2 regions of the Bradyrhizobium sp. P3_C3 genome follow, and region 1 is predicted to be linked to the other one. Evidence: predicted binding sites of a transcription regulator. Region 1 holds the regulator's gene; the other holds the start of a gene.

Region 1 (15,500 bases):
TGATGGTCTGCACCGAGCCCTTGCCGAACGAGCGCGTACCGATGATCGTGGCACGCTTGTGGTCATGCAGCGCGCCGGCGACGATCTCCGAGGCCGAAGCCGAGCCGCCATTGACCAGAATCACCAGCGGCTTGCCCTTGGTGAGGTCGCCGCCATGGGCGGTGAAGCGCTGGGTCTCTTCGGGATTGCGGCCGCGGGTCGAGACGACCTCGCCGCGCTGAAGGAAGGCGCTCGACACCGAGACGGCCTGGTCGAGCAAGCCGCCCGGATTGTTGCGCAGGTCCATCACGTAGCCGACCAGCTTCTCCGGCGGGACCTCCTTGGAGATCGACGCGATCGCCTTCTTCAGGCCGTCGGTGGTCTGCTCGTTGAACGAGGTGACGCGGATATAGCCGATGTCGCCGTTCTCGACGTGGAAGCGCACCGGACGCACATGGATGATCTCGCGCTTGATCGCGACGTCGAGCGGAGCGTCGGCGCCCTTGCGCACGATGGTGAGCTTGGTCTGGGTATCGACCGGCCCCTTCATCTTGTTGACGGCCTGCTCGAGCGTCATGCCCTGCACGGCATCGCCGTCGATCTTGCTGATGAGGTCGCCGGACATGATCCCGGCCTTGGACGCCGGCGTGTCGTCGATCGGCGAGACGACCTTGACCAGGCCGTCCTCCATCGTGACCTCGATGCCGAGCCCGCCGAACTCGCCGGAGGTGGTCTCCTGCATCTCGGTCCAGGCCTTGTCGTTCATGTAGCGTGAATGTGGGTCGAGCGAGGTCACCATGCCGGTGATCGCACCCTCAATCAGCTTGGAATTGTCGGGCTTCTCGACATAGCTCGCCTTCACCCGCTCGAACACTTCGCCGAACAGATTGAGCCGGGAATAGGCATCATCCGCGCTCGCTGCCGCCCGTGCCGCCCATACTCCACCGTGCGGGCTGGCGACCAGAAGGGTTAGACACGCTCCCGTGAGTGCGCCCAGGGGGAACAGCAGGTTTTTCCGCATGGATAGACTGGCCTTCTTGCTTGGAGCTTTGCTTTGGGCTTGTGAGGCGCCATGCAAATGGCGATCCAGCCCGCTGTTCACAATACCATTCTGGTTTCTTCAAGGCCGGGACGCCACGCTGGCGGGTACATCGTAAAAATCCCTTCGCCCGGGCCTAAACTTTTGGCAACGTTCCGAAACCGTTTCGCGCAACGCGGGAATCGGCCGGCCGGCCCACGCCTCTCAGCTATGCGATTTTAGGATGGTTTTGGAGGGCCGGACACGATAGGCGATGACAATAACGCTTCAAATTCTCGGGAGGACAACAATGAATGACGCGCCCCGCATCCGGCCGGAAAGGAACGTCGAACTCGGCGCCAGCGCCGAGCCATTCCAGAACCTGCACGAATTCATCCGCAAGGCGCGCGCCAACCTCAACCAGAACGCCTGGGACTATATCGTCGGCGCCGCCGAGACCGAGACCACGATGCGCCGCAACCGCATGGCGCTCGACGAGATCGCCTTCCGGCCGCGCGTGCTGCGCGACGTCCGCGAGGTCGACGGCTCGGTCGAGCTGTTCGGACGCAGGATGCGGCTGCCGGTGGTGCTGGCCCCTGTCGGCGCACTGGAGATCTTCGATCCGGATGGCGCGGCGAGCGTCGCCCGCGCCTGCGGCACCTTCGGCGCGGCGCACATGCTGAGCTCGGTGTCCGAGCCCGGCCTGGAGAAGACCGCCGAGGCCGCCCCTGATGCGCTGCGGCTCTATCAACTCTATGTGCGCGGCGACGACGATTTCGTCGCCGATGTCGTCAGCCGGAGCGAGAAGAACGCCTACGCCGCCTTCTGCCTGACCGTTGATACCGCCCATTACAGCCGTCGCGAACGTGACATTGCCAAGCGCTATGTTCGCGAGAGCCGCCTGCGCGCCACCGGCGGCGATTACCAGAAGGGCCTGGAGTGGCGGACCGTGAAGATGATCAAGGACAAGTTCAAGATCCCGCTCATCCTGAAGGGCATCGCCACCGCCGAGGACGCCCGGATCGCGGTCGATCACGGCGTGGAGTGGATCTACGTCTCCAACCATGGCGGCCGCCAGCTCGATCACGGCCGCGGTGCCATGCATGTGCTGCCCGAGATCGTCGACGCCGTGAAGGGACGCGCCAAGATCATGGTCGACGGCGGCTTCTGCCGCGGCACCGACATCGTGAAGGCGATCGCGGCGGGCGCGGACATGGTCGGCATCGGCCGGCTGCAATGCTGGGCATTGGCCGCGGCCGGCGAGGCCGGCGTGAGGCGAACGCTGGAGCTGCTCGAGGACGAGGTGCTGCGCTGCCTCGGCCTCTTGGGCGCCACCTCGTTCGCCGAGGTCGACAAGTCCTGCCTGCACCAGGCGACCGCAACGAATGCGCCGAGCGTGTTCAGCGCGTTCCCGCTGTTCGACCACGACCCCTATCGATATTGAGTGAAAGGATGCAATGAGCTCGCTCTCTCCCGGCAGCGCGGACGCGCTCCTGTTCGATCTCGGGCGCGTCGTGCTCGACATCGATTTCTCCAAGGCGATCGCCTGCTGGGCGGGACATGCCGGCTGCAAGCCGGAAGCCATCGTCGCGCGCTATGTGCGGGACAGCGAAGCCTACCGGCTGCACGAGGTCGGCAAGATCAGCGACGAGGCCTATTTTGACTCGCTGCGTGTCGCGCTCGGGATCGGCATCTCGGACGCGCAGTTCCTGGAGGGCTGGAACGCAATCTTCGCCGGCGAGATGCCCGATATCGCCGAGCTGCTGCCGCGCGCGGCGAAGCAGTTGCCGCTCTACGCCTTCTCCAACACCAACCGGCCGCATGTGGACCACTTCTCGAAGGAATATGCCGGCCTGCTCGGCCATTTCCGCGAGCTGTATCTGTCGTCCAGCATCGGCCTGCGCAAACCGGACCTGGAGGCCTTCGACCATGTCGTGGCCGCGATCGGCGTGCCGGCGAACCGCATCGTGTTCTTCGACGATCTTGCCGAGAACATCGAAGGAGCGCGGTCGCGCGGCCTGACCACGGTCCACGTGACCTCGCCCCGCGACGTCGGGAACGCCCTCAAGGCGCTCGGAATCTGATCTCTGGCCGGCAAGCCGACGGGCCGCGAATGGAACTATTCTGCCCGGGGGCAAGGAACCAAAACCCTTTGTGCATTTTTATACAGAGTTCCCGGAACGATTGCCCCTCTCAGGACTCATGAGTCCGTTGGGAATTCTACATCGGGCTTATCATCGTGTTAGGCAAAACCTACCTTACCAAGCAGGCCTCTCTGCTGATGAAATTCGCCAGAACCACCTCGGATTCTGACCTTTCCGCAAAACTGATCAGCAAGGCCGCCGACCTGAAATCCCAGGCCGACCCGCTGCCTGACAAGGATCAGGGCCCCGCAGCGCCGGACGTCAGTCCGTACAAGCAGCCGGGGGGCTGACCGATGCTGGCCGTGGCTCTCGTCTTTCTCGTCCTCGCCATGGCCATCCTCGTACCGGTCTGTCTCGCCTTCTGGATCATGCCGGGGCGGACTTGATGCTCACCCTTCATCGCAGAGCGGATGACGCAGGATAAATCATCCTGCGCGGCCACTGTTTTGCCTCTGCGCCTGCACTCGGCTAGAACTCTCGCCGCCGATTTGCCCGAACGGGCCCAGCAGGAGTTTTCACCCGTGGCCCTGATGCCGGTTTCCGACGCGCTCGCCGCGGTGCTGGCGGGCGCAGAGCCGTTGCCTGAAGAGATGATCGCGCTCGACGCAGCCTTCCACCGCGTGCTCGCGCGCGATGTCGCGGCGCGGCGCACGCAGCCGCCGCAGGCGATGTCGGCAATGGACGGCTATGCGGTGCGCGCGGTCGATGCGGCGAAGATCGACTCCCAGCTCACCCTGATCGGCGAGGTCGCGGCGGGCCGCCCGTTTGCGGGATCGATCGGCGCCGGCGAGGCCGTGCGTATCTTCACCGGCGGTGTCGTTCCCGATGACGCTGATGCGGTCGTGATCCAGGAGGACACGATCGCGGACGGCAAGCGCATCACCATCAAGGAAGCCGCCGTAACGGGGCGGCACATCCGCCCCGCCGGCGTCGACTTCTCGGAAGGCGACGTGCTGCTGCGCAAAGGGGCCCGGCTCACCGATCGCGACCTCGCGCTCGCCGCCGGCATGAATTACCCGCAACTGCCAGTCCGGCGACGCCCGAAGGTCGCGATCCTCGCCACCGGCGACGAGCTGGTGATGCCGGGTACGACGCCGGGCCACGGCCAGATCGTCTATTCCAACGGCTACGCCCTGCACGCGCTCGCCCGCAGCGAGGGCGCCGATACCATCGACCTCGGCGTTGCCGCCGATACGCTGGAGGCCACCACGGCCGGCATCGGCCGCGCGCGGGAGAGCGGCGCGGACATCCTGATCACGACCGGCGGCGCCTCTGTCGGCGACCACGATCTGGTCCAGCAGGCGCTGAGGGACGAAGGTATCTCGATGGCGTTCTGGAAGATCGCGATGCGGCCGGGCAAGCCGATGATGCACGGGCGGCTCGGCGCGATGCGCGTGATCGGCCTGCCCGGCAATCCCGTGTCATCCTACGTTTGCGGCTTCCTGTTCATGGTGCCGTTGATTCGCGCGCTTTCGGGCCGTTCGATGATTCATCACCGCCGCGAACGCGCGGTGCTCGGCCGCGATGTCGGCGCCAATGACCAGCGCGAGGATTACCTGCGCGCATGCCTCGAGCTGCGCGACGACGGCACACTCCTCGCCCTTCCGGTCAATCACCAGGATTCCTCGCTGCTTGCGAATCTCGCTGCGGCACAGGCACTTCTCGTGCGCGCGCCATTCGCGTCGAAGGCCGAAGCCGGCACGCCTTGCGAGGTCTTGCGGCTGCCCGTCTGAGCGCTTCGTTCGCGTGCGTTCCGCGAACTTTGTCGCGTTCACGGTAAATTAAGCAGTTGCGGAACATGTATCGAACATATAGTGTCCGTTCATGATTTGTTTCGAGAATGTAGCGGCTTACTGCTGAATTCAGCGTCTCGGAATCGAACGACATCAACCGGGGGATTTTGGTCGAGATGTTAACGCGCAAACAATACGAGCTCCTGCGGTTCATCAGCGAACGGCTGAAGGAAAGCGGCGTGCCGCCCTCCTTCGATGAGATGAAGGACGCGCTCGACCTGCGCTCGAAATCGGGCATCCATCGCCTGATCACCGCGCTCGAGGAGCGCGGCTTCATCCGGCGCTTGCCCAACCGCGCCCGCGCCATCGAGGTGATCAAGCTGCCCGAGCTTCAGGCCGCCGCCGGCAGCCGCCGCGGCTTCACGCCGAGCGTCATCGAAGGCAATCTCGGCAAGGTCCGCACGACGTCCAGCCCGCCGGCGGACGAGGGCGAGCGCCCCGTCGCGGTGCCCGTGATGGGCCGCATTGCGGCCGGCACGCCGATCGAGGCCTTGCAGACCCGCAGCCACACCATCAGCGTACCGCCTGACATGCTCGGCTCGGGCGAACATTACGCGCTCGAAGTGCGCGGCGATTCCATGGTCGAGGCCGGCATCCTCGACGGCGACATGGCGCTGATCCAGCGCAACGAGAGCGCCGATACCGGCGATATCGTGGTGGCGCTGATCGACGACGAGGAAGCAACCCTGAAGCGCTTCCGCCGCCGCGGCGCCTCGATCGCGCTCGAGCCCGCTAATGCGGCCTATGAGGTCCGCATTCTGCCGCCCAACCGGGTGAAGATCCAGGGCAAGCTGATCGGGCTGTACCGGAAGTATTGATACCGGACGTGCCGGTATCGGTTATTGGGCGCCCCGCGCGCTTTCGATCGGCATCGCCGATCCGAGATTGGAGCGGACGATTGTCCGCTTCCGCTGGATAGTCTTTCTGGTTTCGCGCAGATTATCCGGCCCCTCCTCCAGCGGTAAATCCTCGGCACGCMGCACGAAGCAGCCCTGCTTCGCGGCCTTCAGGTTCGAGGAGAAGTCATGCGCCGGATCGTTCTGAGCACAATTGCTGTGGCGCTGATCGCAGCATCAGCGTCGCAAGCCTTGGACGTACAAGCCTTGGCCGTGCAAGCCTTGGCCGCGCAATCGCGGCCCCATGTCCGCAAGGACACCGCCGTGAGCGAGCAAGTCCGCAAGGCCAGCGGCACCATCGACCGACCGTCGCGGCCGGGCTGGCAATATTCCGGCTGGTCGGCGCCTGCGGGGCGCTGACACGCGCCTGCAATGCAAAGGGGCGGGCTTTGTTCCTGGTGGATTCGGGAAAGTTAATGTGATTGCGGCCTGCGGCGGCGAGCCGTAGATTTGCCTACAACCCGGCAGAACGTTTGGTATTTCCACTCTGATAGAGGCCTGCGCCTCGATTAAGAGACGTGGGTCGCTATCCCTGCATGAGGAGCACCCGATGTGTGACTACAGCCTGCATGCCGTCGCGTCGCGTCCCGCCGAAGTCGGCGAGACGATCGTCACGACAACCTTCCGCGGCACCTCGACGCGCGGCTTTGCCTCCGCGGCCGATCCGACCGTCGCGGTCTGCCTGCTCCCGGGGACGGAGCTCGCCTTCGCCGACAACGTCCGCTACGACAATCGCTGGATCTGGACGCGCACCGTCAATTCGCGCGTCGGCAAGTTCGGCAAGATCGATCCGCACATTCCCGATCGCCATCATGATGCGATCGAATTCCCCGACGGCAAATCCGTGCTGGTGACGCAGCTGGTCGAAGGCCAGCGTGCGACCGTGCTGCAGCTACCGGTGACCCAGCCGCTCGGCGAGCGCGAGCACAAGCCGCAGACCATCACCGACAGCCGGACAACCATCACCCGCCTGCCGATCGGCTGATGCAGCCATTCCCGGCCGGCAGGTCGGGCCAGGATTGAAAATCGCCATCGCCGGCCGAGGCCGGCGAGATGGTGTCGTTTGTGTCCCGCGAAACTCCATCGGGCGGACCAAGCCGTGGCGTCTCCCACCGCACGAAGTTTGCGCTGTCCTGCCTGAATTTTGAACGTCCGTTCCGCAGCCAAATGGCCGATGCTTGGTGCGGCTTGAGACGGCGGGCACGTTCGATGAAGACCTTCATTCGCGTCGTTGAACTCTGGGTGCCTGACCGCACGCGCATGCGGCTGGAATTCGGCGGCGGCCTCTACGGCGAAGGGTTGTCCGCGTTTAGGGACGTGAGCGAGGATCTGCACTTCGGATATGACGAGGGGCTTCCCGGCAAGGCCTGGGCCGGCGGCCACCCCGTGATCCTCACCAGATTCACCGATTCCTATTTCAAGCGGACCGATCAGGCCATCGCCGCCGGGCTGACCTGCGGCGTGGCGGTGCCGGTGTTTTCAGGCGAATTCCTGCAAGCCGTCATGGTGCTGTTCTGCGGCGACGACGAGGCCCATGTCGGCGCGATCGAGCTCTGGCACAACGATGCCGAAACCTCCCACGAGATGGGGCTCGTCGACGGCTATTACGGCACCGCCGACATGTTCGAATTCAACTCCCGCCACACCAGATTTCCGCGTGGCTTCGGCCTGCCCGGCCGCATCTGGAAAGCCGGCCTGCCGCTGGTCATCAAGGATCTGCACGATGCCAGGAGTTTTCTGCGCTGGGAGGACGCCGCCAAGGTCGGAATCAATCTCGGCGTCGGCGTTCCCTACCGGGCCGGCACCGATCAGACCTGGGTGCTGACATTTCTCTCCGCGCAGGCGACCCCGATTGCGCGACGCTTCGAGATCTGGGTCCCGGACGAGGCCCGTTCGGCGCTGGTCTTCCGCGCCGGCGATTGCAGCGCGCAGACCGACCTCGCCGCGCTCTATGCGACGAAATCCATCGCCAAAGGCGAAGGCAGCATCGGCGGGGCCTGGGCCACCGGCATGCCCGCACTCAACGACGATCTCGCGCGTGACGGCTCGGTCGCGGCCTTGCAGGCCAGCGCCTCTGGACTGAGCCAGATGGTCGTCCTGCCGGTGATCGGCAACGCCAGGCTCGACGCCGTGCTGGCCTGGTATCTGTAACCCATCCGCTCAATCCTCGGCCTGTAGGTCGGCTTCCGATGGCGTCGCGTCGCGGTTGCGGGGAGCCGCCGCCTGCGGCGCAAGGCTCGCGCCGAAATCCGCCTCACCGGCGGCCGCCGGCGACCACGGACGATCTGCCCCCCTTGCCTTCGCCGCCTGAACCGCAAAGCCGTCGCCGCTTCGCGTCAGTGCCAGCGCGCCCTGCCTTGCGAGACGCTGACGGTCGACAACCATCGCTGCGCAATCCGGCGGCGCCGGCCGCGCCGTCACCACCAGCGCGGCACGGCTGCAATCGTCAGCCAGTGAATCGATGCGCAAGGCCAGCGCGACCAGGCGCCCGTCGGCGAGCGGCGTCACGCAGCCGGCCTCGTCGCACGACACGCCGGCAGCCAGTGACGCACTCCCGGCATCGCGCGGATCGGCGTCGGCCGCGAGCCATTCCTTCAGAAGAAAACTATCCTTGCTCGACCTGATCAGATGCAGGTGCCCATCCCTGCCCCGCACCGCGACACTCTGGCCGTCACCGGCGATCAGGACATCGGGCTGCCGCGCGCACAGTCCCCAGAGGATCGCGGCCAACAACACCACCGCGCCGGCCCAGCGCAACGGCGTGCGCAACAAGCCCATCACGATGATCCCCAAGCTTGCCGCGATCAGCGGTGCGATGCCGAAAGCCGAGATGCGGCCGACCGCGCCCGGCAAAGCGGCCACCCAGCGCGACACCGCAACCATCCAGTCGATGCCGATCCCCATCAGCCACCAGAACGGACCATCGAGTCCGAACGGCGCTGCAATCAAGCCCAACAGGCCCGCGGGCATCACCAGGGCCGAGACCACCGGCATCGCCCCGAGGTTGGCGAGCACGCCGAACGGCGTCACGCGGTGAAAATGGAAGGCGGCATAGGGCGTGGTCGCGAGCCCCGCGATCAGCGAGGCCAGGAACAGCATCGCGATCTCGCGCCCGCCCCACATTGCAATCCGCGCGGTCGCGGAATGATCTGGCGACGCAAACAGGTTCGGCATGCCGATCTGCACCAGTGCCACCAGTCCGAGCGTCGCGGCGAAGGACATTTGAAAACTCGGATGCACAAGTGCTTCCGGTGCGACCGCGAGCACGATCAGCGCGGCCACCGCCAGCGTGCGGAAGGTGATGGCACGGCGATCGACCATGACCGCGATCAGCACCACCGCCGTCATGAAGAACGATCTTTGCGTCGCGACCTCCGCGCCCGACAGCAGCAGATAGAACGCGGCTGCGACCAGCGCCGCAGCCGCCGACCATTTCTTGATGGCAAAGCCGGCCGCCATTCCAGGGATCAACGCCAGCAGCGCGCGCACCGCGAAGAAGACCACGCCGGCGACGACCGCCATGTGATAGCCGGAAATCGAGAGCACATGTCCGAGCCCCGAGATGAACATGGCGTCGTTGACGGGCGTGGTGATCGCATCGCGCCGGCCCGTGAGCAGCGCGGTCGCAATCGCCCGGTTGTCGCCCTCGAGCGTGGCGCGGATGCGCGCGTCGATCGCATCGCGCAGACCCTGCATGAAGGCGGCATAACGCAGCCGCAAGCCACCGGCATCCGGCGGCACCGATGCCGCAATCGTGCCCATCACGAAGCCGGAGGCGCCGATGCCCTGGAAGAACATGTCGCGCGAAAAGTCATAGCTGCCGGGGCGCACCGGCGACAACGGCGGCAACAGCCGCGCCTTCAACTGCACGAAGCTGCCGACCTCGGGCGCAGTCCCCTTGCGCACGGAGAGGCGCACGCGCTCGAGCTTGACGTCGCTGCGCTGCGCCTCCATCGCGGTGACACGCAGCACGAAGCGGTCGGTGCGCTCGCGGATGTCGCGGGTCTCGACGAAGCCCGACAGCGAGACGGAATAGAGCGGCTTTGCCAGCACCGTGTGCGCGATCCGCGCCGTCTTCCAGGTCGCCATGGCAAAACCGGCCGCCACCGCCGCGATCATGATCGCCGGCGCAAACAACTGGCTCCGACGCAACAGCACCGCGCCAAGCATGAGCACGATGGCCGTCGCAGCAACGACCCACAGCACCGGTTCATGATCGGCGGCGAAGTAGAGCGCGATGCCGCCGCCGAACGCGACCGGCACCCACGGCAACAATCGCCCGGCGCCGGCCTCGGCGCGCGCCCATTCGCGCAGGGTCTCGGCCAGCGACGTCCAGAGGTCGAACCCTGCCGGCACGAGGCCGCCCGCGGATGCAGCTCGGCCGACGGGCCAAGTCCCCGCGATCCAAGTCCCCGCAATCCCCTGGGACCGAACTGGCCGGCCCGGCTCCGCCATTCCCTGCACCTTACGATACGCGACAGGCCAGGAGGCTACCGGAACGTGCGGCTGCGCGAATAGCGGTACGGATCAGGAACGGAGCGAACGGCCCCCTACTTTTCCTCTTCCATCGTCACGGCGACGTCCGCCTTGGCCGAGAGCCGAACTTTGTTGCCCTCGACACCGGCGACGAGGCCCTTGTCGATGAAGTGATGGTGGCCCTTGTGGCTGCCCTCGCCGCTGTCCTTCTTGGTCAGCTTGATGCGATGGCCCTCGACCTTGTCGACCGTGCCGATGTGGACGCCATCGGCGCCGATGACTTCCATATGCTCTGCGATGTTCTGCATGGTGGGTTCCTTGTTGGACCCACCCCAACGCGCGGGGGCAGCGTTCGTTGCTATTGTCATTCCGGGGCGCGCCACTTGGCGCGAGCCCGGAATCCATAACCACAAGCCGGGGTTATGGATTCCGGGCCTAGCCCTTCGGGCCATCCCGGAATGACGAGAGAGGCGGAGTAGCGCGACGGCTAGATCAACGGCGCGCGCGACGAGGCATGGTGATTGACAATCTTCCAGTCGCCGTCCTCACGGAGGATGACCCAGCTCATCTTGACCGAGAACTCCGCCCGCTCGCCAGCGAGGTCAAACGACACGATCGCAGCCATGTTGATCAGGTCCGGGCTGGCTTGCGTGGCGCGCACCTCGGAAAACACGGCGCTCGGCTGGCGCCAGCGCGGCAGGCCGTTGAAGTAGTCGGCGACGCCGTCCCTGCCCCGATAGAGTCTTGGATTCGAGCCGAAGAAGAACGCGTTCTTCGCATAGAGCGACGACAGCGCAGCCGCATCGAGTGTCGCGAAGCCGGCGCACCATTTCGCGATGATGGCGGAAACGATCGCGTCGGCTTCACTGCTCATAGGCCCAATCCCCTCAGCCCTTGGCGACTTCCTTCGCGAACGTATCGCGCAGGCCGATGGTGCGCGAAAACACCGGCTTGCCCGGCGTCGAGTCCCTGTCGCGCACGAAATAGCCCTGGCGTTCGAACTGCATCGGCACGGTCGCATTGCTCTCCGCAACCGATGCCTCGATCCGCGCGTTGGAGAGGATCTCCAGCGACTGCGGATTGAGATCGGCCGCGAAGTTCGAGGCGTCCGGGCTCGGGTTGGAGAACAACTGGTTGTAGATGCGGATCTCCGCCGGCACCGACGTCGCCGCCGGCAGCCAGTGCATGGTCGCCTTGACCTTGCGGCCGTCGGGCGCGTTGCCGCCCTTGGTCGCGGGATCGTAGGTGCAGCGCAGCTCCACCACTTCGCCCGCGTCGTTCTTGATCACGCCGGTGCACTTGACGAAATAGGCGTAGCGCAGCCGCACCTCGTTGCCGGGCGACAGGCGGAAGAACTTCTTCGGCGGGTTCTCCATGAAGTCGTCCTGCTCGATATAGAGCTCGCGGCCGAACGTGATCTTGCGCGTGCCGGCCGAGGGATCGTCGGGATGGTTGATCGCCTCGAGCTCTTCAGTCTGCCCTTCCGGGTAGTTCTCGATGACCACCTTGAGCGGTCGCAGCACGCCCATGCGCCGCTGCGACGTGCGGTTCAGCTCCTCGCGGATGCAGAATTCCAGCATGCCGACATCGACGACGCTGTTGGCCTTGGCGACGCCGATGCGCTTGACGAATTCGCGCAAGGCCGCCGGCGGCACGCCGCGGCGGCGCATCCCCGCTACAGTCGGCATGCGCGGATCGTCCCATCCGGCGACATGACCGTCGCGGACGAGCTGGGTCAGCACGCGCTTGGACAGCAGCGTGTAGGTCAGGTTGAGCCGCGCCATTTCGTACTGGTGCGGCTTGGACGGCACCGGCAGCTTTTCGATGAACCAGTCGTAGAGCGGCCGATGGTCCTCGAACTCCAGCGTGCAGATCGAGTGCGTGATGCCCTCGATCGCGTCCGACTGACCGTGCGCATAATCGTAGCTCGGATAGATGCTCCACTTGGTCCCGGTGCGCGGATGATGCGCATGCAGGATGCGGTACAGCACGGGGTCGCGCAGGTTGATGTTGCCCGCGGACATGTCGATCTTGGCCCGCAGCACGCGCGCGCCGTTCGGGAATTCACCGGCCTTCATGCGGCGGAACAGGTCGAGATTCTCGTCCACGCTGCGGTCGCGGAACGGCGAGTTCTTGCCGGGCTCGGTCAGCGTGCCGCGCGCGAGGCGGATCTGCTCCTGGGTCTGGTCGTCGACATAGGCGAGCCCGTCGCGGATCAGCTTCTCCGCCCATTCGTACAGGCGGTCGAAATAGTCCGAGGCGAAGAACAGGTTCTTGCCCCAGTCGAAGCCGAGCCAGTGCACGTCGGCCTGGATGGAATCGATGTATTCCTGCTCTTCCTTGACCGGGTTGGTGTCGTCGAAGCGCAGATGGCAGCGGCCCGGAAACTCCTGGGCGATGCCGAAATTGAGCGCGATCGACTTGGCGTGGCCGATATGCAGGTAGCCGTTCGGCTCCGGCGGGAACCGGGTCACGATCTCCTGGTATTTGCCCTGATCGAGGTCGGCCTGGATGATGTCACGAATGAAATCGCGCCCAACCTCGTTCGCCACCGGTTCTGTCATTACGAAAATCCTGTAGGGAAATCAGCGGCCCTTCTGCCAAATTCGCTTGGCTGAGCCAAGAGCTTAGCGGTCCACTGCCGGGCTTTAGTTATGCTCCGGTCCTGTTATATACCACCGCCTCCAATGCATAGGCCCTGCCAAGAATGACCGATTCCGTCGTCACCCGCTTTGCTCCCTCGCCGACCGGCTTCCTCCATATCGGGGGCGCCCGCACGGCGCTGTTCAACTGGCTCTATGCGAAGAAGCACGGCGGCAAGATGCTGCTCCGGATCGAGGACACCGACCGGGAGCGCTCCACCGAGGCTGCGATCGGCGCCATCCTCGACGGCCTCAAATGGCTGGAGCTCGGCTGGGATGGCGACGTCATCTACCAGTTCAGCCGTGCCGCCCGCCACCGCGAGGTCGCCGAGCAGCTCCTCGCCGAAGGCAAGGCCTATCGCTGCTACGCCACCGCAGAGGAGCTCACCGCCATGCGCGAGAAGGCGCGCGCGGAAGGCCGCACCCGCCTCTATGACGGCATGTGGCGCGACCGTGACCCGGCAACCGCGCCTTCCGACGTCAAGCCCACCATCCGCCTGCGCGCACCGCAGACCGGCGAGACCGTGATCGAGGACCAGGTCCAGGGCCGCGTGGTCTGGCAGAACGAGAACCTCGACGACCTCGTCCTGCTGCGCGGCGATGGCAATCCGACCTACATGCTCGCAGTGGTCGTGGATGACCACGACATGGGCGTCACCCATGTCATCCGCGGCGACGACCACCTGATCAACGCCGCCCGCCAGAAGCAGATCTACGACGCCATGGGCTGGGCGCTGCCGAGCATGTCCCACATCCCCCTGATCCATGGCCCGGACGGCTCGAAACTGTCGAAGCGCCACGGCGCGCTCGGCGTCGATGCCTACCGCGCCATTGGGTACCTCCCGGCCGCGCTCCGCAATTACCTCGTCCGTCTCGGCTGGAGCCATGGCGACCAGGAGATCTTTTCGACCGAGGAGATGATCGCCGCGTTCGACCTCGCCAGCGTCGGCCGCGCCGCCGCCCGCTTCGATTTCGCCAAGCTCGAAAACCTCAACGGCCACTACATCCGCCACGCCGACGATCAATCACTCGTGAAGATGTTCGAGGACGTGCTCGACCACGTCGTGCCCAGCCGCAACGAGCTTAAGGCCAAGTTAAACGACACGACGCGGGCACAGCTTCTCAAGGCGATGCCGGCCCTGAAGGAGCGCGCCAAGACGCTGATCGAGCTGATCGACAGCGCCTATTTCATCTTCGCCGACCGGCCGCTGGAGCTCGATCCCAAGGCGGCAGCGCTGCTGACGCCCGAGAACCGCAAGCTGATCGGCCAGCTTCATTCCGCGCTGGAGAAAGTCGAGACATGGAGTGCGGCGAATGCGGAGGCCGCGCTGCGCGCCTTTGCCGAGGAAAATAGTCTCAAGCTCGGCGCCGTCGCCCAGCCGCTGCGGGCGGCGCTAACGGGACGGTCGACATCGCCTGGTATATTTGAGGTTTTGGACGTGCTGGGGCGCCAGGAAAGCCTGGGCCGGCTTAAGGACCAGTCCAAGGACTAGGCCAAGGACCAGGCTACGACGTAAGTCGACCATGCGTGCGGCGATCTTGCAGCGCACACAGCAATAATATACCCATCTCACCCGTACCTTCTGGAATATCCGGCCTGCCCTACCAAGTCATTGGGGCCTTCCGGGTCCGGCCCGTTTCACCACACATCGGGGACCTCTGATGGACGCAAAAGCAAGCAATAAGACCGCCACGCTGACGGTCGGAAACAAGAACTACGATCTCCCGATCCACAGCGGTAGCGTCGGGCCTGATGTCGTCGATATCGGCAAGCTCTACGCCCAGTCCGGGCTGTTCACCTACGATCCCGGCTTCACCTCGACCGCAAGCTGCGAGTCCAAGATCACCTATATCGACGGTGACGCCGGCGTGCTGGAATACCGCGGCTACCCGATCGAGCAGCTCGCCGAGAACGGCGACTTCCTCGAGACCTGCTACCTCCTGCTCTACGGGAACCTGCCGACCGCCGCGCAGAAGAAGGATTTCGACGACCGCGTGATCCATCACACGATGGTGCACGAGCAGATGGCCCGCTTCTTCCAGGGCTTCCGCCGCGACGCCCATCCGATGGCGGTGATGGTGGCCTCCGTCGGCGCGCTCGCCGCGTTCTACCACGACTCCACCGACATCAACGATCCGAAGCAGCGCATGATCGCGTCGATGCGCATGATCGCCAAGATCCCGACGCTGGCGGCCATGGCCTACAAATACACGATCGGCCAGCCCTTCGTGTATCCGAAGAACTCGCTGAAGTTCGCCGAGAACTTCCTGCACATGTGCTTCGCCGTGCCGTGCGAGGAGTACAAGATCAATCCGGTGCTCGCTGACGCGCTGGACAAGATCTTCATCCTGCACGCCGACCACGAGCAGAACGCCTCGACCTCGACGGTGCGCATCGCCGGCTCCTCCGGCGCCAACCCGTTCGCCTGCATCGCCGCCGGCATCGCCTGCCTTTGGGGCCCGGCGCATGGCGGCGCCAACGAAGCCGCGCTCGCGATGCTCGCCGAGATCGGCTCGGTCGACAAGATTCCGGAATTCATCGCCAAGGTGAA
Region 2 (15,500 bases), on a different contig from region 1:
ATCCGGGTCTTCAGGTAGGCAACGAAATCCGCTTCGGGGATCGGCATCGTTCCCAGGAATTGCGCCGCGAAGAACAGCGCGCTCACGCAAAGCAGCACGACCAAACCAAACGCGACATTCGCTCTGGTGACACCATGCGTGAGATAGTGCCTGATCACGACGATGGTGATGATCGTCGGCACATACATCAGCAGATGAATGTGGTGGATCAGCACGAGGACGATCGCGAACAGCGCAGCCGTTGCGACGAACAGCAGCGAGCCGGCCGGCATCAGCAGCAGGATCAGCGCCAGTGCGCAGCCATAGATGTCGAAATGGCCGAGCGTGTGCATGAAGTTCTTGAGAAAGAACGGCGAGCCCGCGATGAAGACGAACAGCGGCAGCGTCCTCGCGGTGAAGCCGAACGTTTTCTGGAATAGCCTCACGTACAGCCCAAGCGTCACCAGCCACGTCGCCCCGGCGAGCGCAAACACCAGCCACACCGGCACCTTGTCCGTGAACAAGGCGACGATGGCGCCGATCAGCGCCCGCTTGATGAAGCCGAAATGATAGTCGACGAGGAGGTGGATGTAGGGGACGTAAGGCGGCAGCTGGATCTTGTGGACGAACACGCCGACGATGACCGCCGCGTTTATCGCGAGCAGGAGACGCCAGGGATTTTGCAGGATGCGTGCGGTCACGCCGCACCTGAAATGGTGCGAGCAACCCCCGCTGTCGTCCCGGGCAAGCCACCGGGTCCGCGCAAAGCGCGGACCGATGACAGGCTCCGCGCGACCCGGGCCCCATAACCACAGGATGTCGTTTGAGCCAAGGCTGGAGCCGCTATCTTTTCCAACAAGAACCGCCGGGGAGTATGGGTCCCCGCTTTCGCGGGGACGACGGCGGGATAGATAGCTGACCGCAGCGGAATTACAAAATAAACCGGCTCAAATCCGCGTTCTTGGCGAGGTCGCCGACGTGCTTCTGCACGAAATCCGCATCGACCTTGACGGTCTCGCCGCTGCGGTCGGGGGCGGTGAAGGAGATTTCGTCCAGCACCCGTTCCATCACGGTCTGGAGCCGCCGCGCGCCGATGTTCTCGACGGTGGAATTGACGGCGACCGCGACGTCGGCGAGCGCGTCGACGGCGTCGGCGGTGATGTCGAGCGTCACGCCCTCGGTCTGCAGCAACGCGACATATTGCTTGATCAGCGAGGCCTCGGGCTCGGTCAGGATGCGCCGCATGTCGTCGCGGGTCAGTGCCTGCAGTTCGACGCGGATCGGCAGGCGGCCCTGCAATTCGGGCAACAGGTCGGACGGCTTCGCGACGTGGAAGGCGCCGGACGCGATGAACAGGATGTGATCGGTCTTCACCGCGCCGTGCTTGGTCGAGACCGTGGTGCCTTCGATCAGCGGCAACAGGTCACGCTGCACGCCCTCGCGCGAGACGTCGCCGCCGACCCGGCCGTCGCGTGCGCAGATCTTGTCGATCTCGTCCAGGAACACGATGCCGTTGTTCTCGACCGCGCTGATCGCCTCCAGCGTGAGCTGGTCGGTATCCAGCAGCTTGTCGGATTCCTCATTGACGAGGATCTCGTGCGAGTTCTCCACCGTCAGTCGCCGCGTCTTGCTGCGCCCGCCCAGCTTGCCGAAGATGTCGCCGAGCGACACCGCGCCCATCTGCGCGCCAGGCATGCCCGGGATCTCGAACATCGGCATGCCGCCGCCCGAGGACTGCGTCTCGATCTCGATTTCCTTGTCGTTGAGCTCGCCGGCGCGCAGCTTCTTGCGGAACGATTCGCGCGTTGCCTGGCTGGAATTGGCGCCGACCAGCGCGTCGAGCACGCGCTCCTCGGCGGCGAGCTGCGCGCGTGCCTGCACGTCCTTGCGCTTGCGCTCACGCACCTGGGCGATCGCGACCTCGACGAGATCGCGCACGATCTGCTCGACGTCGCGGCCGACATAGCCGACCTCGGTGAATTTCGTCGCTTCCACCTTCAGGAACGGCGCGTTCGCGAGCTTGGCGAGCCGTCGCGCGATCTCCGTCTTGCCGACGCCGGTGGGGCCGATCATCAAGATGTTCTTCGGGAGTACCTCTTCGCGCAAGGAGCCGGTGAGCTGCTGCCGGCGCCAGCGGTTGCGCAGCGCGATCGAGACGGCGCGCTTGGCATCGGCCTGGCCGACGATGAAACGGTCGAGTTCGGAGACGATTTCGCGGGGAGAGAAGTCTGTCATGGGACCTTAGCTAGGATCAGATGCGGGTCGGGACAAGCCGCATTTTACGTCAGATGATGGGCGGGCCCGATTGCCACTGTTTCACGGCGTCGATCGGATGGATCAGCATCAGGATATTGAGCGTCAGATTGTCGCGAATGTGAAGCGCGAGCATGATCTCGAAGGCGAGCCCGAGCAGGACGGTCACCGAGACTGGCAGCACGCGCGCGGCGAGGAACCCCATCATCATGGCCAGATTGTCAGAAATCGAATTGACGATGCTGTCGCCGAAATAATCCAGCGAGATCGTGCCGGCGCGGTAGCGTTCGATGATGAATGGCGAGTTCTCGACAATCTCCCAGGCGCCTTCGATCAGCATGGCGATGATCAGCCGCGCCGGCCAGGACAGTTGCAGGAACGGCAGGCGCGCGAACAGCAGCCAGGTCAAGCCGTAGAACAGGAAGCCATGCAGGATGTGAGAGAAGGTGTACCAGTCCGTGATGTGCTGCGAATTTTCGGAGCTGTTCACCACGCCATGCCAGAGCTTTACATAGCCGCAGGTGCAAATCGGCACCCGCCCCAGCGCGAACAGGATCGAGGCCTGCAGCGCCAGCAGCAGCAGTGCGATGCCGACCCAGGCCAATGGCGGTACGGCGACCTTGCTCTCGTGCGTGCTCGTCAGCGTCACGGCTCGCGCACCATCAGCAGCGCCGTCCCGTCCGGCGTCTCGACCATGCGGTCGCGGACGAAGCCGGCCTTCTCATAGGCGCGCACGGCGCGTGCGTTGCGCGGATCGGGATCGGTGACGACGCGCGGCAGGCCCTGCCGCAACTGCCCGTCGACGAACTGGCGGATGAACGCGGAGCCGTGGCCGCGCGCGATCATGTCGCTTTCGCCGATGAACTGGTCGATCCCACGGGTGCCCTCCGGTTGCGGCCCAAAGCCGGTATTCCAGGCTGTCAGGCGATAGCATTGAAGATAGCCGAACGGGTGGGTGCCGGCCAACACGATGAACTGGTCCATCGCCGGCTCATCGAGATCGCCGCTCACGAGCGCAAACTGCTCGTCCGGATCGCCCCACCATTCCCGCACATGCGCCTCACCCAGCCACCGCCGGATCAGCGGCAAATCGGCCGGGCTCATCGGGCGGAAGGTGTAGGCGGGCGCCATGTCCTGTTCGGTCTGGCCTAGCCGGTCGCCAGGCTTTCGATGGTCAGATTGCGGTTGGTGTAGACGCAGATGTCGGCGGCGATATCGAGGGAGCGGCGGACGATGGTCTCGGCATCCTTGTCGGTGTCGATCAAGGCCCGCGCAGCGGCCAGGGCGTAATTGCCGCCGGAGCCGATCGCCATGACCCCGGCCTCGGGCTCCAGCACGTCGCCGGTGCCCGTCAGGACCAGGGAGACGTCCTTGTCGGCCACGATCATCATAGCCTCCAGGCGGCGCAGATAGCGGTCTGTCCGCCAGTCCTTGGCGAGCTCCACCGCAGCCCGGGTCAGCTGCCCCGGATACTGCTCGAGCTTGGATTCGAGCCGCTCGAAGAGCGTGAAGGCGTCGGCCGTGGCGCCGGCAAAGCCGCCGATGACGTCGCCCTTGCCGAGTTTTCGCACCTTTTTGGCGTTGGACTTGATCACGGTCTGGCCGATCGAGACCTGGCCGTCGCCGCCGATCACCACCTTGCCGCCCTTGCGGACCGTCAAAATCGTGGTGCCGTGCCAGCCCGGCGCGCTGTTCTGGGAATCCTGCATCAAATACCTCGTTGTCGGACCTGATTTAGGCGGTCGGGACCGACCGTACAACGGGCCGCTCCGGGCCCATTTCGCTCACCATAGGCAGAAGTAGAGGCCCGGCCAGCCGTTCCCGCAGTAGCGAAGGCGTCATTTGACTGTTAAAAGACCGCCGTTTTCGGTCCAAAACCAGAATGGAAACCGCTTTTCAATGCGCACCGCGACGATCAAGCGCAAGACCAAGGAAACCGACATCGAGGTCACCGTGAACCTCGATGGCACCGGCGTGTCCAATATCGCGACCGGCATCGGCTTTTTCGACCATATGCTCGATCTCCTCGCCCGCCATTCCCGCATCGACCTCACGGTCAAGGCGGTTGGCGATTTGCACATTGATCATCACCATACCACCGAGGACACCGGCATCGCGCTGGGCCAGGCGGTCAAGCAGGCGCTCGGCAACATGGCGGGCATCACCCGCTATGCCGGCGTGCACATGCCCATGGACGAGACGCTGTCGCGCGTGGTCATCGACATCTCGGGCCGTCCGTTCCTGGTGTTCAAGGCCGACTTCCCCCGCGACAAGATCGGCGAGTTCGATACCGAGCTGGTGCGCGAGTGGTTCCAGGCCTTCGCCATGAACGCCGGCGTGACTCTCCACGTCGAGACCCTATATGGCGATAACAGCCACCATATCGCCGAGTCCTGCTTCAAGGGCCTGGCGCGGGCGCTGCGCACTGCCGTCGCGATCGATCCGAAGGCCGTGGGCGAAATCCCGTCCACCAAGGGTTCGCTCGGCGGCTGACGTCTTTCGGCCCGCGGCACGCGCCGCTTGCGGTATCACTGAATTCCTAGGAACGGGGCATCACCATGCCTGTCTACACAGTTCATGCTCCCTCCCCTGCCGGAGCCGATCTGCGCGCGACCGACAAGTTCGTCTTCGTGCGCGACGGTTTTCATTTCTGGGCGATGGTTTTGGGTCCGTTCTGGCTGCTCTGGAACAGGCTCTGGCTGGCGCTGATCGGCTGGGTGATTTTCCTGGCTGCATTCGATGCAGGGCTGCATAGCCTCGGCGTCGGCCGCAGCTCGATCTTCCTGGCCAATATGATCGTTGCGGTGCTGATGGGTTTCGAGGCCTCGAGCCTGCGCCGCTGGACGCTGTCGCGCGGCAAGTGGCGCCAGCTCGACGTCGTCATCTCCGACGACGAGGACACCGCCGAGCGGCGTTTCTTCGAGCGCTGGAGCCAGAAGCAGCGCGGCATCGTCAACGATCAATGGGCCGTCGATCGCGGCGGCCCGCCGCCAACCCGCAATGTGCCGGGTCAGCAATTCTCGAATCCGCCACCGCTGCCGTCGGGCGGCATCATTGGATTGTTTCCAGAACCGGGAGGGTCAAGATGAGCGTCGCGATCATCGATTACGGTTCAGGCAATCTGCATTCCGCCGCCAAGGCATTCGAGCGCGCCGCGCGCAGCCTGGAGATTCCGCAAAAGGTCTTCGTCACCAGCGATCCGGATCAGGCCTACGGCGCCGACCGTCTGGTGCTGCCGGGTGTCGGCGCCTTCGCCGATTGCCGGCGCGGGCTCGATGCCGTCAACGGCATGGTCGAGGCGATCACCGAAGCGGTGCGCGTCAAGGCGCGGCCCTTCTTTGGTATTTGCGTCGGCATGCAGCTGATGGCGAGCCGCGGAAAGGAACACGTCATCACCGAGGGCCTGAACTGGGTCGGCGGCGACGTCGAGAAGATCATGCCGCGCGACGAGAGCCTGAAGATCCCGCACATGGGTTGGAACACGCTCGACCTGCTGCAGGAGCATCCGGTGCTGGATAGGCTGCCGCTTGGCCCCAAGGGCCAGCACGCCTATTTCGTGCACTCCTACCACCTCAACGCCGCCAACGAGGCGGACGTGCTCGCGCGCGCCGATTACGGTGGACCCGTCACCGCGATCGTCGCGAAGGACACCGCCATCGGCACCCAATTCCACCCCGAGAAGAGCCAGCGTTTCGGCTTGGCCCTTATCTCGAACTTTTTGCGATGGAAACCGTGATTCTCTTTCCCGCTGTTGACCTCAAGAACGGTCAGTGCGTGCGCCTCGAGCAAGGCGACATGGCGCGCGCGACCGTGTTCAACCTCAATCCCGCAGCGCAGGCGCAGAGCTTTGTCGAACAGGGCTTCGAGTATCTCCACGTCGTCGATCTCGACGGCGCCTTCGCCGGCAAGCCGGTGAACGCGCAGGCGGTCGAGGCGATGCTCAAGACGATCAAGATCCCGGTGCAGCTCGGCGGCGGCATTCGCGATCTTGCGACCGTCGAAGCCTGGCTCGACAAGGGCATCACCCGCGTCATCATCGGCACCGCCGCGGTGCGCGACCCTGAACTGGTGAAGGCGGCTGCAAGGAAATTCCCCGGCCGCGTCGCGGTCGGGCTCGATGCCCGCGACGGCAAGGTCGCCGTCGAAGGCTGGGCCGAGACCTCGCAGGTGACGGTGCTGGAAATCGCACAGCGTTTCGAGGATGCCGGCGTCGCCGCCATCATCTTCACCGACATCGCGCGCGACGGCTTGCTTAAAGGCTTGAATCTCGAGGCGACCATCGCGCTGGCGGATGCGATCTCGATTCCCGTGATCGCCTCCGGCGGCCTCGCCTCGATCGAGGACGTCAAGGCGATGCTGACGCCGCGCGCCAGGAAGCTCGCAGGCGCGATCGCCGGCCGCGCGCTTTACGACGGCCGGCTCGATCCCGCCGCCGCCCTCACCCTGATCCGCAACGCGCGCACCGCCTAGGAGCTGACACATGTTCAAGGTGCGCGTGATCCCCTGCCTCGACGTCAAGGACGGCCGGGTCGTCAAGGGCGTCAACTTCGTCGACCTGCGCGATGCTGGCGATCCCGTCGAAGCCGCGATCGCCTATGACGCTGCCGGTGCCGACGAGCTCACCTTCCTCGACATCACCGCGACCCACGAGAACCGCGGCATCATGCTGGACGTGGTCCGGCGTACGGCGGAGGCCTGCTTCATGCCTGTGACCGTCGGTGGCGGCGTGCGCAAGGTTGACGACATCAAGACGCTCCTGCGCGCCGGCGCCGACAAGGTCTCGATCAACAGCGCCGCGGTGTCGCGGCGCGAGTTCGTCAAGGAAGCTGCCGAGAAATTCGGCGAACAGTGCGTGGTGGTTGCGATCGACGCCAAGCGGGTCAAGCGTCCGGGCGGCGATCGCTGGGAGATCTTCACCCATGGCGGGCGCAACTCGACCGGCATTGATGCCATCGAATATGCCCAGGAAGTGGTCTCGCTCGGCGCTGGTGAAATCCTGCTCACCTCCATGGACCGCGACGGCACCCGGCAGGGCTTCGACATCCCGCTGACCCGGGCGATCGCCGATAGCGTTCCCGTTCCCGTGATCGCCTCGGGGGGCGTCGGCAATCTCGATCATCTCGTCGACGGGATCCGCGACGGCCACGCCACGGCTGTGCTGGCCGCCTCGATCTTCCATTTCGGGGAATTCACCATTCGCGAAGCCAAGGAGCACATGGCCCGGCGCGGACTGGCCATGCGCCTCGATGCCTGACGACTCCCGTTCATAAAAATGCTACATAGGCCTGCGGGGAATGGCCTCCGTGGCCTTGTGTGTTTTCGAGTAATTCCGATGTCGCGTTTCACGATCCACGATCTGGCCGACACCATCGACGCCCGTGCGGCGGCCGGCGGCGAGGCGTCCTATACCCGCAAGCTCCTGGACAAGGGCGCCGAGCATTGCGCCAAGAAGTTCGGCGAGGAGGCAGTCGAAACCGTAATCGCAGCAGTCGAAAACGATCGCGCGCATCTGATCGCTGAAAGTGCCGACCTGCTCTATCACTTCCTTGTGCTGCTCAAGGCCCGCGGCGTAAAGCTGGAGGAGGTCGAGGCCGCGCTGGACAAGCGGACGAATATGTCCGGATTGGAAGAAAAGGCGTCCCGCAAGGGTTAGTAGATCCCAACGGAAAGGTCGCGTCATGGATATCCGCGCACCCGAGCAGCAGTATAATCCGTACCGCGTCTATACGCGCGAGCAGTGGTCGCGACTGCGCGACGACACGCCGATGACGCTGGAGCCCGGTGAGTTCGACCGGCTGCGCTCACTGCACGATCGCCTGGACTTGCAGGAGGTCGAGGACATCTACCTGCCGCTGTCGCGCCTCCTGTCGATCTATGTCGATGCGATGCAGCGGCTGTATTACGCGGAGCGCCAGTTCCTCAACATCCGCGACCGCAAGATGCCCTACATCATCGGCGTCGCCGGTTCGGTCGCGGTCGGAAAATCGACCACGGCCCGCGTGCTTCAGGCGCTGCTGGCGCGCTGGTCGCCGCGTCCGAAGGTCGAACTGATCACCACCGACGGATTTCTGTATCCCAATGCCGTGCTGGAGCGGCAGGGCATCATGCAGAAGAAGGGTTTTCCGGAGAGCTACGACCTGCCGCTGCTGCTCAGCTTCCTCTCCGACATCAAGGCCGGCCGCCGCCACGTGCGCGCGCCGGTCTATTCGCATCTGACCTACGACATCGTGCCGAACCAGTGGGCCGAGATCGACCAGCCCGACATCCTGATCGTCGAGGGCGTCAACGTGCTGCAGACCGGCAAGCTGCCGCGCGACGGTAAGGCGGTGCCCGTGGTCTCCGACTTCTTCGACTTCTCGGTCTATATCGACGCCGACGAGGCGGCGCTGCGGCAATGGTACATCAAGCGCTTCCTGGCGCTGCGTGACACCGCGTTCACCAATCCAAAATCCTACTTCAATCGCTACGCGCTGTTGTCGGACGAGGAAGCCACCGCCACCGCGATCGCGATCTGGGAACGCACCAACCTCGCCAATCTCGAGGACAACATCCTTCCGACCCGCCCCCGCGCGACGCTGATCCTGAAGAAGGGCGCCGACCACACCGTGGCAAGCGTGGCGCTGCGACGGCTGTAGGCCGCGGTGCCGTAGGGTGGGCAAAGGCGCGAAGCGACGTGCCCACCGTCTATCTCCATTGTGAACGAGAATGGTGGACACGCGGAGCCTGTCATCGGGCGCGCATTCGCGCGACCCGTTGGCTTTGCCCTCCCTATGGCATTGGTGATTGGCGCACGCCTGCAGCCACATCGTCATTGCGAGCGCAGCGAAGCAATCCAGAATCTTTCCGCGGAGGGATTCTGGATTGCTTCGTCGCAGGGGCTCCTCGCAAAGACGGAGGAGAGACCTTCCTACACCGCCAGATGCCGCGCCGCCGCCAGCCCGGCCAGCGCCTCGTCCAGCTTGTCGCGATCGAGCGGCTTGATCAAAAACCCGTTCATGCCCGCCTCGAAACAGGCATAGCGATCCTCCACCAGCGTATTGGCGGTGAGCGCGAGGATCGGCGTGTGGTGGCCGCCTTTGGCAGCCTCATGCGTGCGGATGCGTTTCGTCGCCTCGATACCGTCGAGCTGCGGCATCTGGATGTCCATCAACACGAGATCGTAGGGCGTGCCGGCGGATGACGCGGCGAGCCAGGATTCCAGCGCCGCCTCGCCATGAACGGCGATGACGACGCGGTGGCCGAGCTTGGTCAGCAGCGAGCGCATCAGCAGCGCGTTGATCTCGTTGTCCTCGGCGACGAGGATCGACAGGCCCTTTGCCGTTACGACGCCGGCGGGGGAGGCGGTCGGCGGCTCCGGCGCCAGTTCGGGCGAGGCGACCTCCGGCGTCAGCGCGAGACGCGCCGCGAGCGAAGCCGCGCGCAGCGGCTTGATCAGGAAGCCGGTGAAGGAAGCTGAAAATGTCTCGTGACGCGAGCTCGACGTCAGCAGCACCAGCCGCTGCGTCGCATGCTTGCGCGCGACCTCGCCGAGATGGTCGGCGATGGCGGCGCCGATCGCACGATCGACCAGCACCGCATGCCATGAGCGCTCCGGCAGCAGCGCCTCTGCGACGGCTCCATCCGAGACGAGGCAGATCTGTCCGCCCCAGCGCTCCAGCCGCCGCGCGATCAGCGAGGCCTCGATGCCGTCGGCGATCAGGAGGATCGACTTGCCGGTGAGATCAGGGCTCGGGAACGCCGTCTGTCCCGCGCCAGATTGCGATGGCGGAAGCGGGATCGCGACCTCGAAGGTCGACCCCTTGCCCGGCTCGCTCTCCAGGGTGATGCGGCCGCCCATGCGCTTGACGATGCGTTCGCTGATGGCAAGGCCGAGCCCGGTGCCGCCATAGGTGCGGGCGACGCGCTCGTCGGCCTGCTCGAACTCGCGGAAGATGCGTGTCCGCGCTTCGGATGCGATGCCGATGCCCGTGTCGCGCACCAGAAAACTGATCTCGTTCGGCCAGATGCCGGGTTCGACGATCAGCGCGGCGCCGCCGGTCGCGGTGAACTTGATGGCGTTGCCGGCGAGGTTGAGCAGCACCTGGCGCAACCGCGCGGCATCGCCGACGACCTCGAGCGGCAGGCGCTCGTCGACATAGGCGGCGATCTCGAGCGTCTTTGCCTGCGCGCGCGGCGCGAGCAGCTCGGTGATCTCCTCGATCATGGTCGAGAGCGCGAACGGGCGCTGGTCGAGATCGAGCTTGCCGGCCTCGATCTTGGAATAGTCGAGCAGCTCCTCGATCAGCGCCATCAGCGCCTCGCCGGAGGTTTTCACCGCCCTGGCATAGGTCGTCTGCTCCGGCGTCAGCGTGGTGTCGAGCAACAGGCCGCCCATGCCGATGATGCCGTTGAGCGGCGTGCGGATCTCATGCGAGGCCATCGCCAGGAAGCGCGACTTGGCGCGGTTGGCGGCATCGGCCTGGTCGCGTGCGTCCGACAGCGCGCGCTCGGTCTCGGTGCGGTCGGTGACGTCGCGTCCGACGCTCTGCAATTCGGCGGGCTGGCCGGCATCGAGACGGACATAGCCCTCGCGCCAGGCGATCCAGCGCGCGCCGTGCGGGGTGGTGATCCTCTGGTCGTGAATGCGCGTGCCGTTGCTTTCGCGGGCGCTGTCGCCCTGCTCGAGGATGTCGAAATCGAAACGCGTGCCGACCAGCACGCTGCGTGCCTGTGCTGCGAGCGCGCAATAGGCGTCGTTGGCGAAGGTGATGCGGCCCTGGTGGTCGCGCAGCACGATCAGGTCACCCTGCTGTTCGAACAGGCTGCGCGCGCGCTCTTCCGCTTCCTTCAGTTCCCAATTGCGATCGATCAGCGTCTCGTTGTGGGCGGCCAGCTTACGCATCCGCTTGTTGACGAAGCGCAGCCGCATGCTGAGCGTGGCGAGGCCGAGGCAGGCGAGCGCGAACAGGAAGCTCGCGCCGACCGCAAACGTATTGGGATCGTAGCCGGAGTTCTCGGAGCGGCTGCCGGAGACGAAGCCATAGGCGCCGCCGAACGTCGCCGAGAAAATCATGAAGGAGCGGATCGCGAACGCGATGCGGGGATGCTGTCGCCTGAAGCGGCGCATGCGCACCTTGATCCGGAACGTCCGATCCATCGCCATCGACCCCGACTCTTGCTTCGAAACCCCGCGCCGCCAATTGCGACGATGTCTCGCCGACCTTGCGAACAGCTTGAGGCTTTGGTTCGGCCTCCAAACAGGGTTGACGAGGTGTTAACGCTTCAGAGCGAGGCGGCCTGGAGCGGAAGCGGGCGGTGGCCGCCATTGGCGCCGACGATCAGCGCCGCGGCCTCGCGCTGCGAAAAGGTCTTCGAGCGCACATAGATGCGGTAATCGGCTGGCCCGTCGGTGGACAGGTAAATCACCGGACCGCCGTCGACCGGCTCCGCGGCAATCGTGACGAGGCGCGTCGCCGGATTGGCCTGACAGGAGTCCGGTTCGGAGCCGAGACCGTCGTCCACGACCGCGAAGTCCGCCGCGTCCGGATCGTCGGTGATCTGAACCCGCACCGTGGCCCGCGACAGATCGTCGGTGAAGGCGATATGGACGCCGGCCGTCCAGAACAGGGATGTCAGCTCGACTGAAGTCTCGCCCAGCGCGATGCAGGGATGCGAGACCGATCCGATCTCGCCGCGGGCGAACACCGCGGCAGCCAGCAGGGGAACAACCGAGGCCAGGATCTTGAAACGCAACATGACACTCTACTCGCCCGGCCCGGTGTGGACTCGTACTGGGAACGCTTGGGCCTTATGGTTTGCAGAGCGTAAAGGAAACTCGTTACCGCCGGGTTGATGCGCGGAATGATCAGGCCATCTGCCGCACATCCTCCGCGAGTGCGCGGTAGGACAGCGCCTCGGCGAGATGCAGCCGACCGATCTTGTCGGCGCCGTCGAGATCGGCGAGCGTGCGCGCCACCCGCAGGACGCGGTGATAGCCGCGCGCCGACAGCCGCATGGTCTCGGCGGCGTCGCGCAGTAATTTGGCGCCTTGCGCATCCGGCTTGGCGACGTCTTCCAACACCGAGGCCGGCGCCTCGGCATTGGTGCGAACATGCGGCAGGCCCGCATCCGCGTAACGCGCGAGCTGGATGTCGCGCGCGGCTGCGACGCGCGCGGCGACTTCCGCCGAGCCTTCCGCCGCCGGCGGCAGGATCAGATCCGCTGCGGTCACCGCGGGAACCTCGATGCGCAAATCGATGCGGTCCATCAGCGGGCCGGAGATGCGCGCCTGGTAGTCGCCGGTGCAGCGGTCGATGCGGCCGCGCTTGCAGGCATAGCCGGGCTCGAACGCATGGCCGCAGCGGCACGGATTCATCGCCGCGACCAGCATGAAGCGCGCAGGATAAGTCACGCGATGATTGGCACGGGAGACGGAGACCTCGCCGTTCTCCAGCGGTTGGCGCAGCGAATCCAACACCCGCGGATCGAATTCGGGCAACTCGTCGAGGAACAGCACGCCCTGATGCGCAAGCGAGATCTCGCCGGGTTTTGCGCGGACGCCGCCGCCGGTGAGCGCGGCCATGCTGGCGGAGTGATGCGGCGAGCGGAACGGCCGCCGCGCGGTCAGCGCGCCGCCCTCGATCTCGCCGGCGACGGAGGCGATCATGGAGACTTCGAGCAATTCGCCCGGTGACAGCGGCGGCAGGATCGAGGGCAGGCGCGCCGCCAGCATCGACTTGCCGGCGCCGGGCGCGCCGATCATGAGCAGGTGATGTCCGCCGGCGGCCGCGATCTCCAGCGCGCGCTTGGCGCTCTCCTGGCCCTTGATGTCGCGCAGGTCGAGCGGGGAGGCGGCGACCTCGTGCACGCGCGGCGTGGGCCGCGACAGCACCTGCGTGCCCTTGAAATGGTTGGCGATCTGGATCAGCGATTGTGCCGCGATGATCTGGATGTCCGGGCTCGCCCACGCCGCTTCCGAGCCGCAGGCCGCCGGACAGATCAAGCCTTCCTCGCGCACATTGGCGCCGATCGCGGCGGGAAGCACGCCGGCCACCGGCGCGATCGAGCCGTCGAGACCGAGCTCGCCGAGAACGGTAAAACCGGTCAGCGCATCCGGCGGGATCGCGCCGATCGCAGCCATCAGCCCGAGCGCGATCGGCAGGTCGTAATGGCTGCCCTCCTTGGGCAGGTCGGCCGGCGCGAGATTGACGATGATCCGCCGCGCCGGCAGCGCCAGCCCCGAGGCAATCAGCGCCGAACGAACGCGCTCCCGTGCCTCCGACACCGCCTTGTCGGGAAGGCCGACGATGGCGAACGCAGGGAGGCCGGGCGCGACCTGCACCTGCACGTCGACCGCGCGGGCCTCGATCCCCTCAAAGGCGACGGTAGAAACCCGCTGAACCATGCCCGAACCAGCCTGCCCTCTCGCACAATTAGGGGTAGCAGAGCCCGATCTTTCTTGCAAGAACAATACGAGAACAATCTTGGGGGCCCGGAAAACCCTAACCGGTCGTAAACGTCACGCAGACACTACGCCTCGAATGCGAGCGGCTCTCATCAGCACATCCCAACGAATGTTCGCTACTCCTAGAGCTGCGGGATGGGCCGTGATCTAACGGGTGAACAATTCAAATGCTTGCAAATCGCCGCAGAAGCGAACGACGGGTATGCACTCGGCTTGCCAAGATTCACTTTGGCGCGGGCTCGCTGCCGAGGGATTGCACGATCACGGATATCTCGGATGGGGGCGTGAAAGTGGTGGCGGAGTTTCTGGAAGTGCCGCCGCAATTCACCATCATCTTCGCGCCCGATTATTCCCGCCAATGCCGTCTGCGCTGGCGCATCGGCTGCGAATTCGGCGCCGAGTTCACCGATTGAGCCGGACGGGCCAGGTTCCTTAACTGGACTTTAGGGTTAATCGGTAAGCATCGCTGATCAGTCGCCGAGTGATCAGAGTATGCCCAAGCGTTCGTCCCTTGCCTCTTCGCCGGCGAGATTCCTGCTTTCCGCGCTCGTGATGCTTGCCCTCGGCGGCTGCCAGACCACGAGTCTGGAGGACATCACCGGCGCGCTCGGCGGCAAGTCGGAAACGGCTGGCAGGGCCGATCCGAAGCCGGACATGGACGCGCTTCGCGAGCGCTATCGCGCCAAGCCTTCCGATCCCAACGTCGCGCTCGAATATGGCATGGCGCTGCGCGAGACCGGCCAGCGCGCCCAGGCCGTTGCGGTGATGGAGCAGGCCGTGCTCGCCCATCCCAGCAACAAGGCGTTGCTCGCCGGCTACGGCCGCGCGCTCGCCGACAGCGGCAATTTCCAGCAGGCCTTCGATGTGCTCAGCCGCGCGCATACGCCTGAGGATCCCGACTGGCGCATCCTGTCGGCGCAAGGCGCGGCGCTCGATCAGCTCGGCCGGAACGAAGAGGCGCAGCAATATTATTCGGCAGCGCTGAAGATCGTGCCCGAGGAGCCGCAGGTTCTGTCCAATCTCGGCCTGTCCTACATGCTCCAGAACAATCTGCCGCGGGCCGAGGAAACGCTGCGCCGCGCCTATGAGCGCAATCGCGCCGATTCCCGCGTGCGCGCCAATCTGGCGCTCGTCGTGGGACTGCAGGGAAAGCAGGCCGAGGCCGAGACCATCGTGAAGGCCGACCTGCCGCCGGATCAGGCCGCGGCAAAGGTCACGGCGCTGCGGCAGTTGCTGGCGAAGAAGCAGCAGCGGGCGGACAAATAGCCCGCCCTCGTCTGATTCTTTTTTTGACGCGTTTTCCTGGCGCGACCCGGTATCCACTTCGCTCGAAAACGCTTTCGCCCTTACGACACCTTGCGATGCGGGGCTGACCCGCGACCCGCCCTGCCCTTGAGCCTCTTCAGGAGGGGCCCGAGCAGCGAGCGCTTCGGCTTCTTCACCTCGCCACGCCCGGCGAGGCGGTTCGCCATGTTCTGGAACAGAAGGGTGGTGCGGTGGTTCTTGGAGACCTCCGCGATCATCTGGCCGTTATTGGCCGCGGTCGAGAACAATTTCGAGTCGAACGGGATCGCCGCGATCGGCTGGCTCTCCATGGTCTTGGCGAACGCCTTGACGTCGATCTCCGCGCGCTTGTGCATGCCGACCTGGTTGATGCAGTACAGCGGCGGCCGGTCGTTCGGCCGCGCCGCCTTGAGCACGCTCAGCATGTTCCTGGTGTTGCGCAAATTGGCCAGATCGGGCTCGGCCACGATCACGATGTCGTCGGCATTGACGAGCGCACGGCGCGTCCAGCCCGACCATTGGTGGGGAACGTCGAGCACGA

Evidence for each region. The regulator LexA, encoded in region 1, represses DNA repair genes until DNA is damaged. The targets are predictions, from matches to a motif close to TGTTCNNNNTGTGTTCNG.
Region 2: a site for LexA is predicted at 13,674-13,691, ahead of AC1DW2_RS29450 (YifB family Mg chelatase-like AAA ATPase). Genes of this name have one in related genera too.

What each region holds. Positions count from the first base shown of each region.
Region 1 covers NZ_JBFUGY010000011.1:7,344-22,843, reverse strand. The annotation lists gene AC1DW2_RS14445 (S41 family peptidase) at 1-1,000, opposite strand, end outside; gene AC1DW2_RS14440 (alpha-hydroxy acid oxidase) at 1,308-2,441, shown strand; gene AC1DW2_RS14435 (HAD family hydrolase) at 2,455-3,081, shown strand; gene AC1DW2_RS14430 (hypothetical protein) at 3,279-3,431, shown strand; gene AC1DW2_RS14425 (molybdopterin molybdotransferase MoeA) at 3,663-4,874, shown strand; gene lexA (transcriptional repressor LexA) at 5,051-5,752, shown strand; gene AC1DW2_RS14415 (hypothetical protein) at 5,960-6,190, shown strand; gene AC1DW2_RS14410 (hypothetical protein) at 6,381-6,815, shown strand; gene AC1DW2_RS14405 (GAF domain-containing protein) at 7,040-7,981, shown strand; gene AC1DW2_RS14400 (ComEC/Rec2 family competence protein) at 7,991-10,285, opposite strand; gene AC1DW2_RS14395 (DUF2171 domain-containing protein) at 10,381-10,614, opposite strand; gene AC1DW2_RS14390 (YybH family protein) at 10,794-11,180, opposite strand; gene AC1DW2_RS14385 (glutamine--tRNA ligase/YqeY domain fusion protein) at 11,194-12,870, opposite strand; gene gltX (glutamate--tRNA ligase) at 13,014-14,441, shown strand; gene gltA (citrate synthase) at 14,611-15,500, shown strand, end outside.
Region 2 covers NZ_JBFUGY010000031.1:41,659-57,158, reverse strand. The annotation lists gene AC1DW2_RS29520 (hypothetical protein) at 1-680, opposite strand, end outside; gene hslU (ATP-dependent protease ATPase subunit HslU) at 910-2,214, opposite strand; gene AC1DW2_RS29510 (DUF2585 domain-containing protein) at 2,264-2,881, opposite strand; gene AC1DW2_RS29505 (GNAT family N-acetyltransferase) at 2,878-3,363, opposite strand; gene hslV (ATP-dependent protease subunit HslV) at 3,381-3,941, opposite strand; gene hisB (imidazoleglycerol-phosphate dehydratase HisB) at 4,132-4,725, shown strand; gene AC1DW2_RS29490 (DUF2628 domain-containing protein) at 4,791-5,321, shown strand; gene hisH (imidazole glycerol phosphate synthase subunit HisH) at 5,318-5,968, shown strand; gene hisA (1-(5-phosphoribosyl)-5-[(5-phosphoribosylamino)methylideneamino]imidazole-4-carboxamide isomerase) at 5,965-6,702, shown strand; gene hisF (imidazole glycerol phosphate synthase subunit HisF) at 6,713-7,486, shown strand; gene AC1DW2_RS29470 (phosphoribosyl-ATP diphosphatase) at 7,565-7,885, shown strand; gene coaA (type I pantothenate kinase) at 7,911-8,867, shown strand; gene AC1DW2_RS29460 (response regulator) at 9,140-11,374, opposite strand; gene AC1DW2_RS29455 (hypothetical protein) at 11,494-11,967, opposite strand; gene AC1DW2_RS29450 (YifB family Mg chelatase-like AAA ATPase) at 12,077-13,615, opposite strand; gene AC1DW2_RS29445 (PilZ domain-containing protein) at 13,843-14,088, shown strand; gene AC1DW2_RS29440 (tetratricopeptide repeat protein) at 14,168-14,941, shown strand; gene AC1DW2_RS29435 (CpaE/TadZ family protein) at 15,022-15,500, opposite strand, start outside.